2 regions of the Shewanella sp. 10N.286.52.C2 genome follow, and region 2 is predicted to be linked to the other one. Evidence: predicted binding sites of a transcription regulator. Region 2 holds the regulator's gene; the other holds the start of a gene.
What was found. Region 2 encodes sigma-54, which starts transcription at its own class of promoters, with help from an activator protein. Its sites were predicted from a motif close to GTTGGCACGNNNNTNGNNT; they were not measured.

Region 1 (8,301 bases), on a different contig from region 2:
CATTTTGCTAGTTGCTTCGATTGTGATGTCTCTGCTAGGTGTAAGCACATCAAGCATGAGTGGTTTATTAATTTTTGCTGCTATGTTTGGTTTTGGCGGCGCATTTATCAGTTTAGCTATCTCTAAGTGGATGGCGAAGAAAACCATGGGTTGTGAAGTTATTACAAACCCTCGTGATAATACTGAACGTTGGTTAGTTGACACCGTTGCTCGTCAAGCGCAGCAAGCTGGGATTAAAATGCCAGAAGTGGCAATTTACCAATCTGAAGAGATGAACGCATTTGCAACGGGCCCAAGTAAAGATAACGCGCTAGTTGCTGTGAGTTCAGGCTTACTTTACGGTATGACCCAAGATGAAATCGAAGGCGTACTGGCTCACGAAGTTAGCCACGTGGCTAACGGTGACATGGTCACCTTGACCCTTATTCAAGGTGTCGTGAATACCTTCGTTATTTTTGCCGCTCGTGTTGTTGCAGGTATTGTGAATAACTTCGTTGCGAGTAATGATGAAGAGGGTGAAGGTCTTGGTATGTTTGCATACATGGCTGTGGTTTTCGTACTTGACATGTTATTTGGTATTTTAGCGTCTATGGTTGTGGCTTACTTCTCTCGTATTCGTGAGTTTAAAGCCGATGAAGGTGCGGCCAAGCTTGCTGGCAAAGATAAGATGATTGCGGCATTAGAGCGTTTAAAAACTGGCCCAGAAACGGGTGCAATGCCAGCGCAAATGTCAGCATTAGGTATTAACGGTAAACGTTCAATGACTGACTTTTTAATGAGCCATCCACCACTAGAAAAACGTATTAGCGCCCTTAGAAATAGTTAATAATGTGATCTTGGTTATAAAAGGAGCTTAATAGCTCCTTTTTTATTGCTTCCCTTTTTATTTTAACTCGTTAATATAACCTTCTTTTCAAGGTGATACATTATGTAACGCTTTTTAGGTGTCAGAGATGATGATTGAATTTTGCCGCTGACTATTTAGTGTTGCTAAATTAACCAGTGTTAGCTAAGTTTATAACTGAGCCTAAAAAAGTCGTTCTGAAAATTGATATCGATTAAAGGTCTCTCTATTAGAGCCTTTTTGACTATCGTAACTGGAGGGTATAATAGTGAGCAATAAAATACTTGTAGCAATGTTTGCAGCAGCTTTAGCTGTAGTAACTTTGTCATCAAATGCATTCGCTGCAGATGAAGTTTTAGCTGATTTCCACGCTGAAATGGGTGGCTGTGAAAGTTGTCATGCTGATGGCGAGCCATCTGCTGACGGTGAGCATGAGTTCGCGCAGTGTCAAGACTGTCACGGAACACTTGCGGAAATGGATGAAAACCATGCGCCACATGATGGCATGTTAATGTGTCAAGACTGTCACGCACCACATGACATGAATGTTGGTGAAAAACCGACTTGTGATAGCTGCCATGATGATGGCCGCGTTGCTAAATAACTGATGATTATTTAGCTTTAAGCAAAGTTTAAAAGCGCTGAAATTCAGCGCTTTTTTATTGCCCCAGTTTTGCTGTTTATAAATAACTTTTATATTTCCGCCGACATTAGCTCAAAGAATAATTCCACATGAATATTCAATTCATGGTTTAGCATTTATCACACTACCTATACGGCATACCTCTAAAGTGGTATTAATTTCCTTTTGTTTTCAACGACATGTGCGTTATTGGTGCGGCTTGGTGCACTTTTGTTGAACAAAAGTAGCGATTTTAAATTTGCCTTATTTGTAAACGGTTTGTAAATCATTAAGTTAGCAATTGGCACGAGATTTGCGACGTTATTGTCATTGAATTTGAGTCAGTGAAGGGAAGTTGCATGTCTAATATCCAATCTAGTTGTGCTTATTGCGGCGTCGGCTGCGGAATAAGTGTAACCCCTAGCAGTCTTAACGACATTGGATTTGAGCTTGAAGGTGATCGTACTCACCCAGCCAATAAAGGTCAGTTATGTGCCAAAGGTGAGCGTTTATTAGAAAGCTTAGTCCAGCCAAATAGTTTACGTTATCCCAAATATAAGTCTGGTAAGTCAGTTGCTTGGCCTGAAGCTATCACGACAATTGCTGACACCTTTAAACAAACTATTGCGCAATATGGACCAGACTCAGTTGCATTTTATTTATCAGGGCAACTTTTAACTGAAGATTACTATGTGGCTAATAAATTGGCCAAAGGCTTTATTGGCACGGCGAATGTTGATACCAATTCACGCCTTTGTATGTCTTCTGCTGTAAGTGCGCACATGCGCGCATATGGAGAGGATGTTGTAGCGGGTTGTTATGACGATTTTGAACAGGCACAAGTAATAGTATTAGTGGGTTCAAACGCAGCGTGGACCCATCCGGTTTTATTTCAGCGGATGATTAAAGCCCGCCAGCGTTATGGCACTAAAATTGTCGTAATTGACCCAGCTAAAACTGCTACGGCAAGCCAAGCAGACTTACATCTTCAAATCGCGCCGGGGACAGATACGTTATTATTTAATGGCTTACTGAATTTCATTGCCAAAAATGAAGCGTTAAATCAGCCATATATTGATGCGCACACTGAAAACTTCACTCAAACCTTAGCACACGTTGCCAGTCAAGCCACTGATGTTGAAACACTTGCCCAAGCGTTATTAGTGCCTATTGCTCAGTTGCAGGATTTCTATCAGTTATTTATCTCTCACGCAAAAGTCATGACAGCTAGCTGCCAAGGGGTAAACCAATCTATTGCAGGCACTGACACTAGCAATGCGATAATCAATTGTCACTTAGCTCTTGGTCAGGTTGGTAAGGAAGGTTGTGGTTTCTTTTCACTTACAGGCCAACCGAATGCCATGGGTGGGCGTGAAGTGGGCGGTTTAGCGACACAACTTGCTTGTCATATGGGGTTTTCTGAGCCGGAGCGTCAAGTGTTAGGAGATTTTTGGCAGTCTGAGGTGATCGCGACTGATAAGGGTCTCACAGCCGTTGAATTATTTGATGCTATGGCAGATGGAACAATTAAAGCGGTGTGGATTATGGGCACTAATCCAGTGGTGTCATTGCCTAATACTGCAAAAATAACTGCGGCATTAGAAACCTGTCCTTTTGTGGTGGTGTCTGAGATAACACAAGACTCTGCGACTGCGCAATTAGCCGATGTGTTATTACCTGCACAGGGTTGGTCTGAAAAATGTGGCACTGTCACTAACAGTGAGCGAGTGATTAGCCGCCAACGTGGCTTTATACAAGCTAAAGGCACTGCAAAAGCTGATTGGTGGGCCTTGGCAGAAGTCGCAAAAGCGATGGGTTTTGAACAAAGTTTTAGCTTTAAAAACAGTGCTGCCGTTTTTAAAGAATTTGCCCAGTTATCTAAGCTTGTAAAGCAATCTTTTCCAGGCAAGCAGTTTGATTTAAGCGGTTTGGCTGATTTAACGGATGAGCAATATGATGAGTTACTACCGACGCAGTGGCCTGCTGCTAACCATGGTGCCATAGGGGGCAATAAGAAAAGATTGTTTGCCGATGGCATATTCGCCACCGCATCATCAAAAGCGCAATTTATTGAAACCACTGCAGATTGCCAAATAGCCCCTTTGCCAGCTGGGCAAGTACGCTTAAACAGTGGTCGCAGCCGAGATCAATGGCACACCATGACCCGCACAGGTCATATTGCGGCGCTTAGAGCCAGTATCCCAGAGCCTGTTATTGCTGTTCATCCTTCGACTTTAGCGCAATTAAAATTAATTGAAGACGACTTGGTAACTTTTGCTGCCCCCAATTTATCAATAACCAATTTTGCCGTGGCAAGAGTGGTTGCAGATGACTCCCAAGCGCCAGACTTGGGGTTTATGTCAATGCATTGGTCTGAGCAGTTCTCGTTAGGTAAGGGCGTTAATACCCCACTTGATAGTCAGTTTGACCCTTACTCAAAACAGCCAGCGTTTAAATGCCAACCCGTGTCGTTAACTAAAGTTGCTGTGACATTGCAAGGGATCGTTTTTGGTCTGCATGATCCACACATGCAAGGCCTGAACTGGAATGTTCAGCAAACATTAACCACTGGCAGTTGTTATCACATCGGTTTTGAAAATACAGATGCAGCATTTGCTTACCAGTCAACGGTACACGCTTTAAAATGGACAATTTCCCTTGCTAGTCAGCAAATTATCCATGTGCATTGCAATATCAGTAACGGCTTGTTGGTATCACTGAAACTGTTAAGTCGCACAAAGGTCGCTGTTTCCCTTGAAGCGATGAATTTGCTTATTGGTCAAACAGTAGATGTTGCATTAATGCGTCAATTACATCAGCTGATTAAAGCTGGTAACAGCCCACTAATTTGCGCCTGTACCGGTGTCACACAAGCCAATATTGAATATGCCATGCTGCAAAAACTTGATAATGCAGTATTCAGTAAACGTGCCTTAGCATCTGATTTTACTAGCGCCACAGCGATTAACACTGATATCACACAAGCAGATTTTGATAAGGCGTTAGATGAAACCCAAACAGAGCTAGGCTGCGGCAGACAATGTGGTAGCTGCCACAGTGAAGTGGGTCAATGTGCCAATGATATTTGGCATATTGCTTTAGCTGAGATAACGACTGAGTTGTCAGAGCAAGAACGTAAATCAGCCCAAGAGGAGGTGGCGTAATGAGTCATACATTGAATAAGCTAATTAACTTTAATAGCGCAGCCGCTAATAATGATTTGATTTCGGGTGATGTCGAAATTGTCGGTGCAGGTTGCGGGCAATTAGATTTAATGACCATTAAAGCCGCCAGAATAGTGTCTCAAGCTGAGGCGCTGGTTTATGACAGCTTGGTCAGCAGCGATATTCTTTCATTAGTCTCTGCAGATTGTCAGCGCCACTTTGTGGGTAAACGTTGTGGTCAGCCAAGTTATAAGCAAGATGATATAAACGCTTTACTAGCAAAGCTTGCCACACAAGGACTCAAAGTTGTACGTTTAAAAGGTGGCGATCCGCATATTTTTGGGCGCGGGGCTGAAGAGTCTCTGTATCTTGCTAAATTAGGGATCGCTAGCCGATTTACCCCTGGTATTACAGCAGCTTTAGGCTGCGCCTCAACCACAGGTATTCCGCTAACGTACCGCGGCATGGCTCGTTCAGTCACGTTAGTCACTGGTACCCGCATTACAAATGATGGGCTAGATCAGGCTCCAACTCATTGGAAAGGCTTATTAGAAGCACAATCTACCTTAGTTTTTTACATGGGCAAGGAGCAAGCAGCAGCAATTTCAGCAGGACTTATGTCTGTTAAAGCTGAGGCAAACTTACCCGTGGCACTTGTCACCAATGGCGGCAGACCTAATCAGTTAATCACTTATGCCAATGTTAGCAATATGGCCAAGCAAGCGACATTAATTAAAGACAGTGGCCCAACCTTAATCATCATTGGTGAAGTGGTTGCAGTGGGTCAAGAATTAGCTGGCTTATTGTCTGATATAAAAGCCAAGCCAACAGATTTTGTGGAGGTGGCTTATGGTTGAGCAACAAACGCAAGATATGCTTAATGCCGCTGATTTTGATAGCCGTAAGCTCATCAAAGCAATGGGCAAAGGGGTTAAAGGTAGCCGCAGTTTGAATTTTGCTGAAGCCGCTTACTTGATTAAAGGTTTTGCAAGTGGTGACATTTCTACTGCGCAAATGGCGGCAGCGATGATGCTTATGCGAGTGCGAGGTGAGTCAGTTGAAGAACTTGCTGGTGTAGCGTCTGGGCTAAAGCAGTTGGTTTCTTCTCAGTGGAAAACTATTAAAGCAGATATTGATTGGCCGGTATATGCCGGTAAGCGCGAGCAGTTACCTTGGTTATTATTAGCGGCAAAAATGCTGGCTAAACAAGGTAAAACCATTGTATTACATGGAGATAGTCAATCATTACCTCATCGTCGTCATGTTGAATCATATATTGCGGCTTTAGATATTCCTAAATGTGACAACGCCGAAACCGCCGCAGAAATGTTAGCGAAAACAGGGCTGATTTACCTTAACAGCGCAGATGTTATTCCAGTATTAAATGATTGCCGCGCTTTACATCAAGAGTTGGGTTTACGAAGTTTTATTCAAATGTCTGTTCGCTGCGTTAACCCGTGTAATGCAGCATTTAGCCTACGCAGTTATTTTCATCCTGGATTAGATAAATTGCATCATCAAGTGGCAGCGCTTTTGGCAAAGGATAGCTGCCAAAGAGAAGCGGCAGATATTGCTATTTTTAAAGGCCTGCAGGGGGAGACAGAAATCAACCCTCGTGTCAGTACTCGGGTAGGTTTACTGCGTTTTAATGGCCAACATGAAGCTAACTTTGCAGAGATTAATCTGCCTACCCAACTTGAGGCATTTGTGGGGGCAAAGCTTGGTCAAGCTGATTTGTCTGCTGCTGTACTGGCGCAACTTTGGCGGGCTGAAGACATTGCTGAGGCCGATTTATCAACGGCACAATTACAGCAAGCGATAGCCAGTGTCACCGCCACGATAGCGCTGGTAAATGTGCTATGTAATAAAGGATTAGCTATTAATGATGCCTTAGAACATGCCAAAAAAGTCTGGTTTGAGCGAAATAAATATGTCATTCAAGACTCAAATGTCATGGGGTCGTCCCTTTGGCAACATATTGAAAATAACGTTATTCCGTCAACTCGTCATGCAGTAAGGAGTTAAGCATATGGTTAATTATATCTATTGTGACCCATCATTTAATAACAATGCATTGCTGACAGATTATAAAATCCAACTAAATCAGTTTCAGGCATGTGTAGAAGTAACAAGCCTCAGCCAACTAGAACAAAATGTGCTTAAAGGAAACGGATCATGTTTAGTATTTCTAACCAATGAGTTACAACCCTTGCAGCAAGCATTTATTGAGCGTTTGTTATCGAATACGGCTTTACCCATTATTGTGAATGCTCAGCATTGGGATGAAAATCATCTAGCCAGTTTGTTACTTTGTGGCAGGGTGACTTTCGTACCCGAGCAGCTGTCAGCAAAACGCTTAAGCTCTTTAGTTAACCTAGCAAAAATTCGCTTTGATAATGCTTCAAATATGCTCGAAAAAGTGAAGCAATTAGATGAGAAATGTGTCGCGATGAAGCTGGTGTCAAAAGCCAAGTCGTTACTGCAATTGCAGGGTATTAGCGAAAAAGTAGCGCATGAATTGATCCAAAAACAGGCTATGAGCAAGGGGGTAACCGTAGCTGAAATGGCAAAAAGTATCATTGCAGCGGCAAAACAAATTGAAGCAAATCAAAGAGGGACGAACCGAATGCAACAATTTGGTGCGAGTGCGCCTGTGGTGACCAGTATAGCCTAGTATCTTTTTAGGCTAATACATTATTTTGTATATTTACAATGACTTATGATTTTATGTTTGTTGGCATAGTCAATGCTTAGTATTTGCTAGATCGTGTGAGCAATTAAGTTGTGTGAAGCATTAGCTGGCATTAATAAATCGCTGTGTAAATAAATAACCGTGGAAATAAAGAGTTTAGGTCAAGCGTTATCATCATGACAAACTGTAGCTTGAATCTCTAACTTCTAAATGCAATGGCGCGTGCACGTAATCGTCGTTAATCGAGACGCTATAACAGTGTAGTTTAAACAGTTTATAGTTAAAATTTGAAGGCTTTTGGCAATGGCGCCAGCTCTGTTAACCCAGAGGCTGGCGCTTTTTTGTTTTTAGGGCTTTAACAAAAATTCAAGGAGCCTTCTATGGCAAATGCAAAATCCAAGCTGGTAGTAATAGGTAATGGCATGGTGGGTCATCACTTTATCGAGCAATTATGTAGTCAAGGGTTGCAGCAGCAATTTGATATTGAAGTGTTTGGTGAAGAGCCCCGACCTGCATACGATAGGGTGCAACTGTCAAAATATTTTGAAACCGGTAGTGCCGATGAATTGATGCTAACTAGCGCTGAGGATTATCAAGATTGGGGGGTAAAGTTGCACCTTGATAGCCGAATTACCGTGCTAGATACCGCCAATAAAACCGTGACCACAGAAGCGGGCATAACGACAGCCTATGACAGTTTAGTCCTTGCAACAGGATCTTATCCATTTGTCCCACCTATTGCTGGTAACGATAGAGAAAGCTGTGTGGTGTACCGCACCATAGAAGATTTACAAGACATTGAAGCTGCGGCGAAAAAATCTAAAGTTGGCGTGGTAGTCGGTGGCGGCTTATTAGGCCTTGAAGCGGCAAATGCATTAATGGCCCTTGGCGTAACAACTCATGTTGTTGAATTTGCACCACAGTTAATGCCAGTACAATTAAATGATAAAGCGGGTGACTTACTAAAAAGTAAAATTAA
Region 2 (8,301 bases):
ATATCTTTTTTAACATTCGGCCAACGGGCAATAGCGCCCCATAACATCAGCCCTGCTCGGCCTAGACCTGAAATAAAATCCAAAGCAAAGCGGCCAATATTACTGATAAAGTTAATCACGTCCACTTAACATCTCCTGTTGATAGTCTTCAGCTGGATAATGAAAAGCCACCGGCCCATCGGGTGCTCCATGAATAAATTGCTCAATTTGTGGATTGGTTGAAGCCCGTAATTCAGCAGGCGTGCCTGAAGCGATTACTTTTTTCTCGGCGATAACATAAACATAGTCGGCAATACTCAATACTGCATCCACATCGTGGGACACGACCACCGAAGTCAGCCTCAATGTTTCAGATAATTCGCCAATCAATTTCACCAACACCGCCATCGAAATAGGATCTTGACCGGCGAAAGGCTCGTCATACAAAATCATTTCAGGCTCAAGTGCTATCGCCCGCGCCAATGCAACTCGGCGCTGCATGCCGCCGGATAACTCATTGGGCATCATCAGAGCGGCGCCCCGCAGCCCCACGGCTTGCAGCTTCATCAACACAATCTTACGAATAATAGTTTCAGCTAACCCTGAGTGCTCACGCAGCGCAAACGCCACATTATCAAACACATTCATATCGGTAAAAAGCGCCCCACTTTGAAACAACATACTCATGCGCTTTCGCTGCTCAAATAATTGTTGCCGCTTCAGTTGGTGAATGTTTTGCCCAGCAAAAAGCACCTCACCACTATCAGGGGTTAATTGACCGCCGATAAGTTTAAGTAAGGTGGTTTTACCTATGCCACTTGGCCCCATAATGGCGGTCACTTTGCCAGTTGGAATGCTGAGACTGATATCATCAAAGATAACCTTAGTCCCTCGGCTAAAGCCCATGTTCTTAACTTCTACAAGGGCTGACCTAGTGGGCTCTAAACTTGGAGTAGACATGTCTATAGAGGAAATAATAGCCTTCCTAGAGAACGAGATGTAGAGCTGAAGTGTACGAAATTGTGTAAGAACCTACAACAAATCAATCACCATGCGTTACAATCCCTAACAATTTTCGCAATAGCGATGATTTTTGTTAATATCTGACAAAAATATCGCCATAACTCAAATAATTGGAACAAGATGCTTTTTAATATCATGATGCTCATCGTCGGATTGGGCGCATTAGTTTGGAGCGCAGATCGCTTTGTTTACGGAGCTGCCGCCTTTGCTAGAAACTTAGGCCTGCCACCAATGTTAATCGGTTTAACCATTGTGGCCATGGGCAGCTCAGCGCCAGAAATGCTGGTTGCTGCCACCGCATCAATGGAAGGCATGAGCGATACTGCAATTGGTAACGTGCTCGGCTCAAACGTGGCTAACATCACCTTGATATTAGGGGTTACCGCATTGTTTGGGGCTATTTCAGTTCGCTCAGAAACCTTAAAGCGTGAAATTCCAATCATGATTGCGGCAACCGTATTAGCTGGCTACCTTATTCACGACGGCATGCTCACCCGTGTTGAAGGTGGGGTATTATTAATCGCATTTTTCGCCTTGATGGGCTATTTCATTTGGAGCGCGATGCGAAATAAGAAAAAAGATGTCCTAGCTGATGAGTCTGACGCAGAGATCCCTAAAAATGTACCCACATTACATGCTATTATCTGGATCATTGTTGGTATGGTGTTATTGCCACTCTCGGCAGACTGGATGGTGACAGGCGCGGTAGGCATTGCCAAGACATTTGGCTTGTCAGATCTGGTCATCGGCCTGACCATTATTGCCATTGGCACCAGTTTACCGGAACTAGCAGCATGCATCGCTGGCGTCCTAAAAAAAGAAGACGACCTCGCGATTGGTAATATTGTTGGCTCAAACATTTTTAATATTTTAGCAGTGCTGGCCATTCCAGGGCTGATTGCCCCAGGTGAAATCGACATAAATGCAAGCGGTCGAGATTTTTACATGGTACTAGCAACCAGCACCGCATTAGCAGTACTGGTATTATCGAGTGGCGCTAAAAAGCAGCTTACTCGCTGGCATGGAGCCCTTTTATTAATCGTCTTTATTGCGTACCAAGTTGTCTTATTTCAATCACAATAATGGGGCATAAAGATGTGTGACTCACCAAAGCGTAACCCGAAATCGCTTTGGACAATAGAGAGATACATATGACAGAACAAACACAATTGCGCCAATGGGGTCGTCAAGTCATTGATATTGAAAAGGCAGCATTAGATAACCTTTATCAATATGTAGACTCAGACGAGTTTGGCCAAGCCTGTGAACTCATTTTAGAATGTAAAGGCAAAGTCATTGTCATGGGCATGGGCAAATCTGGCCACATTGGCAATAAGATTTCTGCCACACTCGCCAGCACAGGCACGCCTGCATTTTTTGTTCACCCTGGCGAAGCAAGCCATGGAGACTTAGGCGCTCTGGCAAAAAATGATATTATTTTAGCCATATCAAATTCTGGTGAAGCCAGTGAAATTCTCACCTTAATGCCCGTTATACAGCGCATGGGTGTCCCGGTAATCGCGATTACGGGTAAACCAGAATCCAATATGGCCAAGCTATCTAAACTGCATTTATGTATTGAAGTGCCTGAAGAGGCCTGCCCATTAGGGCTAGCACCAACATCAAGCACTACCGCAACCTTGGTGATGGGTGACGCCTTGGCCGTAGCATTATTGCAAGCGAAAGGCTTTACCCGTGATGATTTCGCCCTATCCCACCCTGGTGGATCTTTAGGTCGTAAACTATTACTTAAAGTCAGCGATGTAATGCACAAAGGCGCTGATATTCCACAGGTGAAAAGTGAGCTCTGCATTACTGAAACCCTATATGAGATCTCAAATAAAGGTTTAGGTATGACTGCAGTGATCGATAATGCAGACAAGCTAGTCGGGATCTTTACTGACGGTGATTTACGCCGCGTCATCGATGCTGAAGTGAACCTGCGTACTACCGCTATTGCCGATGTAATGACAACCAACTGCATTACCATCAGCCCAGGTATTTTAGCCGCGCAAGCATTACAGATTATGGAAGAAAAAAGTATTAACGGTTTAATTGTCGTAGACGAGAACCAACGCCCAGTCGGCGCACTTAACATGCTCGATATGGTTAAAGCTGGAGTCATTTAACATGTCATTACACGAAACACTGCACCAAGGTTTTTACGGCCCAATCTCTGATGATGTTTGGCAAAAAGCCAAAAAAATTAAGCTGCTTATTTGCGATGTCGATGGGGTATTTTCCGATGGCCGTATTTATTTAAGTAATGCAGGGGAAGAGTTAAAAGCATTTCATACCCGTGATGGTTATGGCATTCGCTCTATTTTAACCAGTAATATTCATGTTGCTGTGATAACCGGGCGTAAATCTGCCATTGTGGAAAATAGAATGACCGCTTTAGGTGTCACTCATATTTATCAAGGTGTTGATGATAAACTAGTGCCTTACCAAAGCCTGTTAGATACCTATGGCGTTAGCCCAGATGAAGTCGCCTATATTGGTGATGACATGGTTGACTTACCTGTGATGAAACAGGTTGGCCTTGCAGTTTGTGTGGCTGATGGCCATCCTTATGTTAAACAACATTGCCATATGACCACCACCATTAACGGCGGAAATGGCGCATTACGTGAACTCACCGATTTGCTATTACTTAGCCAAGATAAGTTTGAAAATGCCCACGGAATGAGTATATGAGCCGAGTGACCTTCGCTATTATCGGATTTTTTGGCGCAGCCTTAGTCCTTTATTGGCAAGTACAAGTTAAACGTAGTCAGATGGAGGCAAGTACATTGCCAGCCCCTGCTCGCCCTGATTTTATCGCCAATGACTTACGCACCACTGAATTTAATGAGCAAGGTTTAGTGCAAAGCCGAGTCTCAGCGAAATACATGGAGCACTTTCAGCAAAGTAATGAAACCATGTTTACTGAGCCTGTCTACCTTATTTATCCTGAAAATGGTGAAGCCGAATGGCAATTAAGCGCAGATTTAGGCAAGCTGAATAATGAAACAGGCAAAGTAGTTTTAGAAAATAATGTTATTATTGATGCAATAAACATCGACGAGCCATTACAATCTTTGACAACCACCATGTTGGCACTCGATATGAACACCATGATTTTGACCTCAGATAGACAAATTTTTGTTACTGGGTCAGATTTTAATATACAAGGTTTAGGCCTGTATGCTGATTTAAATGCTCAAGAACTTGAACTTTTAAGTCAAGTAGAAGGAACGTATGAAGCAAAGTAAACTTTTGATTGCCTCACTACTCAGTGTAGTCAGTATTGCCAGCGCCTATGCAAAAGAAGGCGATTTACAGCAAGAGCTTAAAGTCGCAGCTGTGAGCCAAAAAGCTGACATAAAAAACAATCAGGTCATCTTCTATGGCCCAGTTAATGTGACTCAAGGGTCGATTAACATTAATGCCGACGAATTACGCGCATTTGGCACCGAAAGCGGCACCCAAAAAACCATGGTTGCCACAGGTAACCCTGCGACATTTTCCCAAGAGTTAGATGATGGCCGTATTGGTACTGCCAGTGCCGATGAAATTAAATATGAGCTTGCCACTAGCATTTTAACCTTAACGGGTAATGCTAAATTGGACCAAGCTGGCAGCCAGGTTACTGGTAACCTAATTAGCTACAACATTGAAAAGCAGCAGTTAATTGCTGAAAGCACCGGTACTGGTGAAGATCGGGTTATCACTATTTTTCAACCAGAAAGTCACCCAGACTTGATTGATTCTGAAAAGAAAAAAGATGAGCAACCACATTTACCAGACAGCGCTAAACCCGGTGATGACACGCCACCAGCTATAATTGAAAACAACAATTTATCTGCTGTAGAGGCTGTGAACTCAACTGAAACACCCGAAGTAACTGAATCACTTAACGCTGAGGCGCAGGCGACATTGTCAGCCCCAGCAGCTGAGCAAAATGACTAATGACCCAAATTACGTTAACCGCTGAAAATCTCGCTAAGAGTTATAAAAGTCGCCAGGTAGTAAAAGATGTCAGCCTGACGGTAAAAACCGGCCAAATTGTTGGCTTACTTGGCCCTAATGGTGCGGGTAAAACCACCACCTTTTATATGGTCGTAGGCCTAGTCAAAAGTGATAAGGGCCGCATTCTGATCGATGAAGATGATTTAACCGCAGATCCAATGCATTTGCGCGCCCGAAAAGGCATTGGCTACTTACCTCAAGAAGCCAGTATTTTTCGTAAGCTCACAGTACACGATAATATAATGGCAGTGCTTCAAACTCGCAAAAGCTTATCAAATGAGCAGCGCATTGAAGAACTGGAACATTTATTAGAAGAATTTAACATAACTCATATCCGTGATAGCCAAGGTATGGCGTTATCGGGAGGCGAGCGTCGCCGAGTTGAAATTGCACGCGCATTAGCGGCAAATCCTAAGTTTATTTTATTAGATGAACCTTTTGCAGGGGTAGATCCTATCTCAGTAATCGACATCAAGAAAATTATTCAACAACTTAAAAGCCGTGGTTTAGGGGTGCTAATTACCGACCATAATGTCCGTGAAACACTTGATGTGTGTGAGCGAGCATATATTGTGAGTCACGGAAACTTGATTGCTGAAGGAACACCTGCTGAGATCTTAGTCAATCAGCAAGTTAGGTCGGTATACTTAGGTGAACAATTCAAGCTATAGTTAGCACTATTCAGTTTTTAGTATGGCATTCGCGGCCAACAACAAACCTTAATCTAGTCTATTTTTCTAGGATCATAAACTAGCGCCCACACTGTTCGTCGCGATGATGTAATTCAATTAGGGACAAGCGGTACATGAAAGCCTCACTCCAACTCAAAATGGGTCAACACTTAACCATGACCCCACAGTTGCAACAAGCGATTCGCTTATTGCAACTTTCCTCATTGGAGCTACAGCAAGAAATTCAACAAGCACTTGATTCAAACCCGCTATTAGAGCTTGAAGACGAATTCACTAAAGCCAAAGAGCCCGTAAAAGAAAACGCCCTGCAAACTGACACCGATTTTAGTGATAATAGCCAAGTCACCATAGAAAAAGACACCTCAACGGTTGATACCACTGAATCGCTCACTAAAGATTCTATGCCTGAAGAACTCCCTATGGATACCACATGGGATGAGGTGTATACCGCCTCGCCGACTTCTGGCTCTGGCGCAGTATCGAGCGGTAATGATATGCCGTTTCAAGGCGAAACCAGTGAAGGCTTGTATGAGCATCTTGAATGGCAAAAAAACCTCACTCCCTTTTCTGAAAATGACTTAGTGATTGCAACCGCCATTATTGATGCCATTGATGAGCGCGGTTACCTCACCCAGAGCGTTGAAGACATTTTGCAATCCTTAGGCACTGACGATATCGAACTCGATGAAGTTGAAGCTGTACTTAAACGGGTACAACACTTCGATCCCGTCGGCATTGCAGCGCGAGATTTAAGTGAGTGTCTATTAATTCAATTAGGCCAATACCCTAATGAAATTCCTTGCATAGATAATGTTAAGTTACTGATTAAAGATCATCTTGATTTAATCGCCGGTCGTGACTTTAGGTTACTGATGCGTAAAACCAAGCTTAAAGAAGATGATTTACGTGAAGCCATTGAATTTATTCAAACGCTCAATCCACGTCCAGGCTTGCAAATTACCCCCATTAAAGATGAGTACGTCATTCCTGATGTTACTGTACTTAAAAAGAATGGTCGCTGGGTGGTCGAGCTAAATCCCGATAACATGCCTAAAATTGGCGTTAATCAGCAATATGCAGCTATGGCCAAAGGCGGTTCAAGCCAAGCTGACAGCCAATTTATTCGTGGTCATTTACAAGAAGCTAAATGGTTTATCAAAAGCATCGATAGCCGTAATGAAACCTTACTAAAAGTGGCTAACTGTATCGTACAATTTCAGCAAGGTTTCTTTGAGTTCGGTGAAGAAGCCATGAAGCCGATGGTGCTCAATGATATTGCTGAAGCGGTTGAAATGCACGAGTCGACCATTTCACGGGTCACGACCCAAAAATACATGCATACCCCCCGTGGACTTTTTGAACTAAAATATTTTTTCTCAAGCCATGTAAGTACCGATGATGGTGGAGAATGCTCTTCTACAGCAATTCGCGCATTTATTAAAAAGCTCGTAGCTGCAGAAAACCCGAAAAAGCCTCTTAGTGATAGTAAAATGGCGACACTATTGGCTGAACAAGGGATTAACGTTGCTCGACGTACGATAGCCAAATATCGAGAGGCAATGCTCATCCCTCCCTCAAACCAACGCAAAAGCTTATAACTTTTTGTTATTGGAGGATGACCTATGCAAATTAACCTGACTGGAAACCATATTGAAATAACTCAATCTTTACGGGAATACGTGCAAACAAAATTTTCAAAGCTTGAACGACACTTCGAACAGATCAATAATGTTCACGTTGTGCTCGATGTTCAAAAGCTACAACAGATTGCCGAAGCCAAACTGCACCTAAAAGGCGGTGAAGTGTTTGCTGTATCGCGTAACGCTGATATGTATGTGGCAATAGACGCCCTGATAGATAAGCTAGACCGTCAGGTAATTAAACATAAAGAGAAACTCACTAAGCATTAACGATGGAACTTCGTACCATCCTGCAGCCGGCGTGCACTACCTGTGCCACTCCGGGCAGTAAGAAAAAGGTACTGGAATTAATCAGCAATTTAATGGCTGCCCAGTACCCAACCCTTTCTTCACAGGCTATTTTTGAAAGTCTAATAGCGCGTGAAAAAATGGGCAGTACAGGTATAGGAAATGGCATAGCAATTCCACATGGGCGCTTAGATAATATCGAAGAACCCATTGCTATTTTAATCAAATGCGAAGAGCCAATCGCCTTTGATGCCATAGACAAGCAACCTGTAGATATTTTATTTGCGCTTCTTGTACCTGCAGATCAGTGCCAGCAACACCTAAGCACATTATCTAGCATGGCAGAGAAACTCAGTGATAAATTGATACTTAAACGACTTCGAAAGAGTCATGACGCTACAGAACTTTATCAGGTTATTACTGCATGAAACTTGTCATCGTATCGGGACGTTCAGGTTCAGGAAAATCAGTCGCACTGAGAGTGCTTGAAGATTTAGGTTATTACTGTGTTGATAACCTGCCACTGCCACTGATTGGCAGCCTGCTTGAACAGCTTAAAGATAGTAACGAGCTTGTCGCCATTAGCGTCGATGTGCGTAATATCGAAGAGCAAGGCAAAGTACTCAAAGAGCAAATTGCTTTACTGTCTGACGATACCAGCATTACCA

Region 1: the regulator sigma-54 is predicted to act here: its motif matches at 1,767-1,785, upstream of BCU94_RS11085 (nitrate reductase).

What each region holds. Positions count from the first base shown of each region.
Region 1 covers NZ_MCTV01000027.1:44,643-52,943, reverse strand. The annotation lists gene htpX (protease HtpX) at 1-826, shown strand, start outside; gene BCU94_RS11090 (cytochrome c3 family protein) at 1,113-1,448, shown strand; gene BCU94_RS11085 (nitrate reductase) at 1,826-4,630, shown strand; gene cobA (uroporphyrinogen-III C-methyltransferase) at 4,630-5,487, shown strand; gene BCU94_RS11075 (glycosyl transferase) at 5,480-6,655, shown strand; gene BCU94_RS11070 (ANTAR domain-containing protein) at 6,660-7,304, shown strand; gene nirB (nitrite reductase large subunit NirB) at 7,703-8,301, shown strand, end outside.
Region 2 covers NZ_MCTV01000013.1:20,154-28,454, reverse strand. The annotation lists gene mlaE (lipid asymmetry maintenance ABC transporter permease subunit MlaE) at 1-125, opposite strand, end outside; gene BCU94_RS05985 (ATP-binding cassette domain-containing protein) at 112-939, opposite strand; gene BCU94_RS05980 (calcium/sodium antiporter) at 1,123-2,085, shown strand; gene BCU94_RS05975 (KpsF/GutQ family sugar-phosphate isomerase) at 2,154-3,131, shown strand; gene kdsC (3-deoxy-manno-octulosonate-8-phosphatase KdsC) at 3,133-3,699, shown strand; gene lptC (LPS export ABC transporter periplasmic protein LptC) at 3,696-4,256, shown strand; gene lptA (lipopolysaccharide transport periplasmic protein LptA) at 4,243-4,953, shown strand; gene lptB (LPS export ABC transporter ATP-binding protein) at 4,953-5,684, shown strand; gene BCU94_RS05950 (RNA polymerase factor sigma-54) at 5,819-7,303, shown strand; gene hpf (ribosome hibernation promoting factor) at 7,328-7,615, shown strand; gene ptsN (PTS IIA-like nitrogen regulatory protein PtsN) at 7,618-8,061, shown strand; gene rapZ (RNase adapter RapZ) at 8,058-8,301, shown strand, end outside.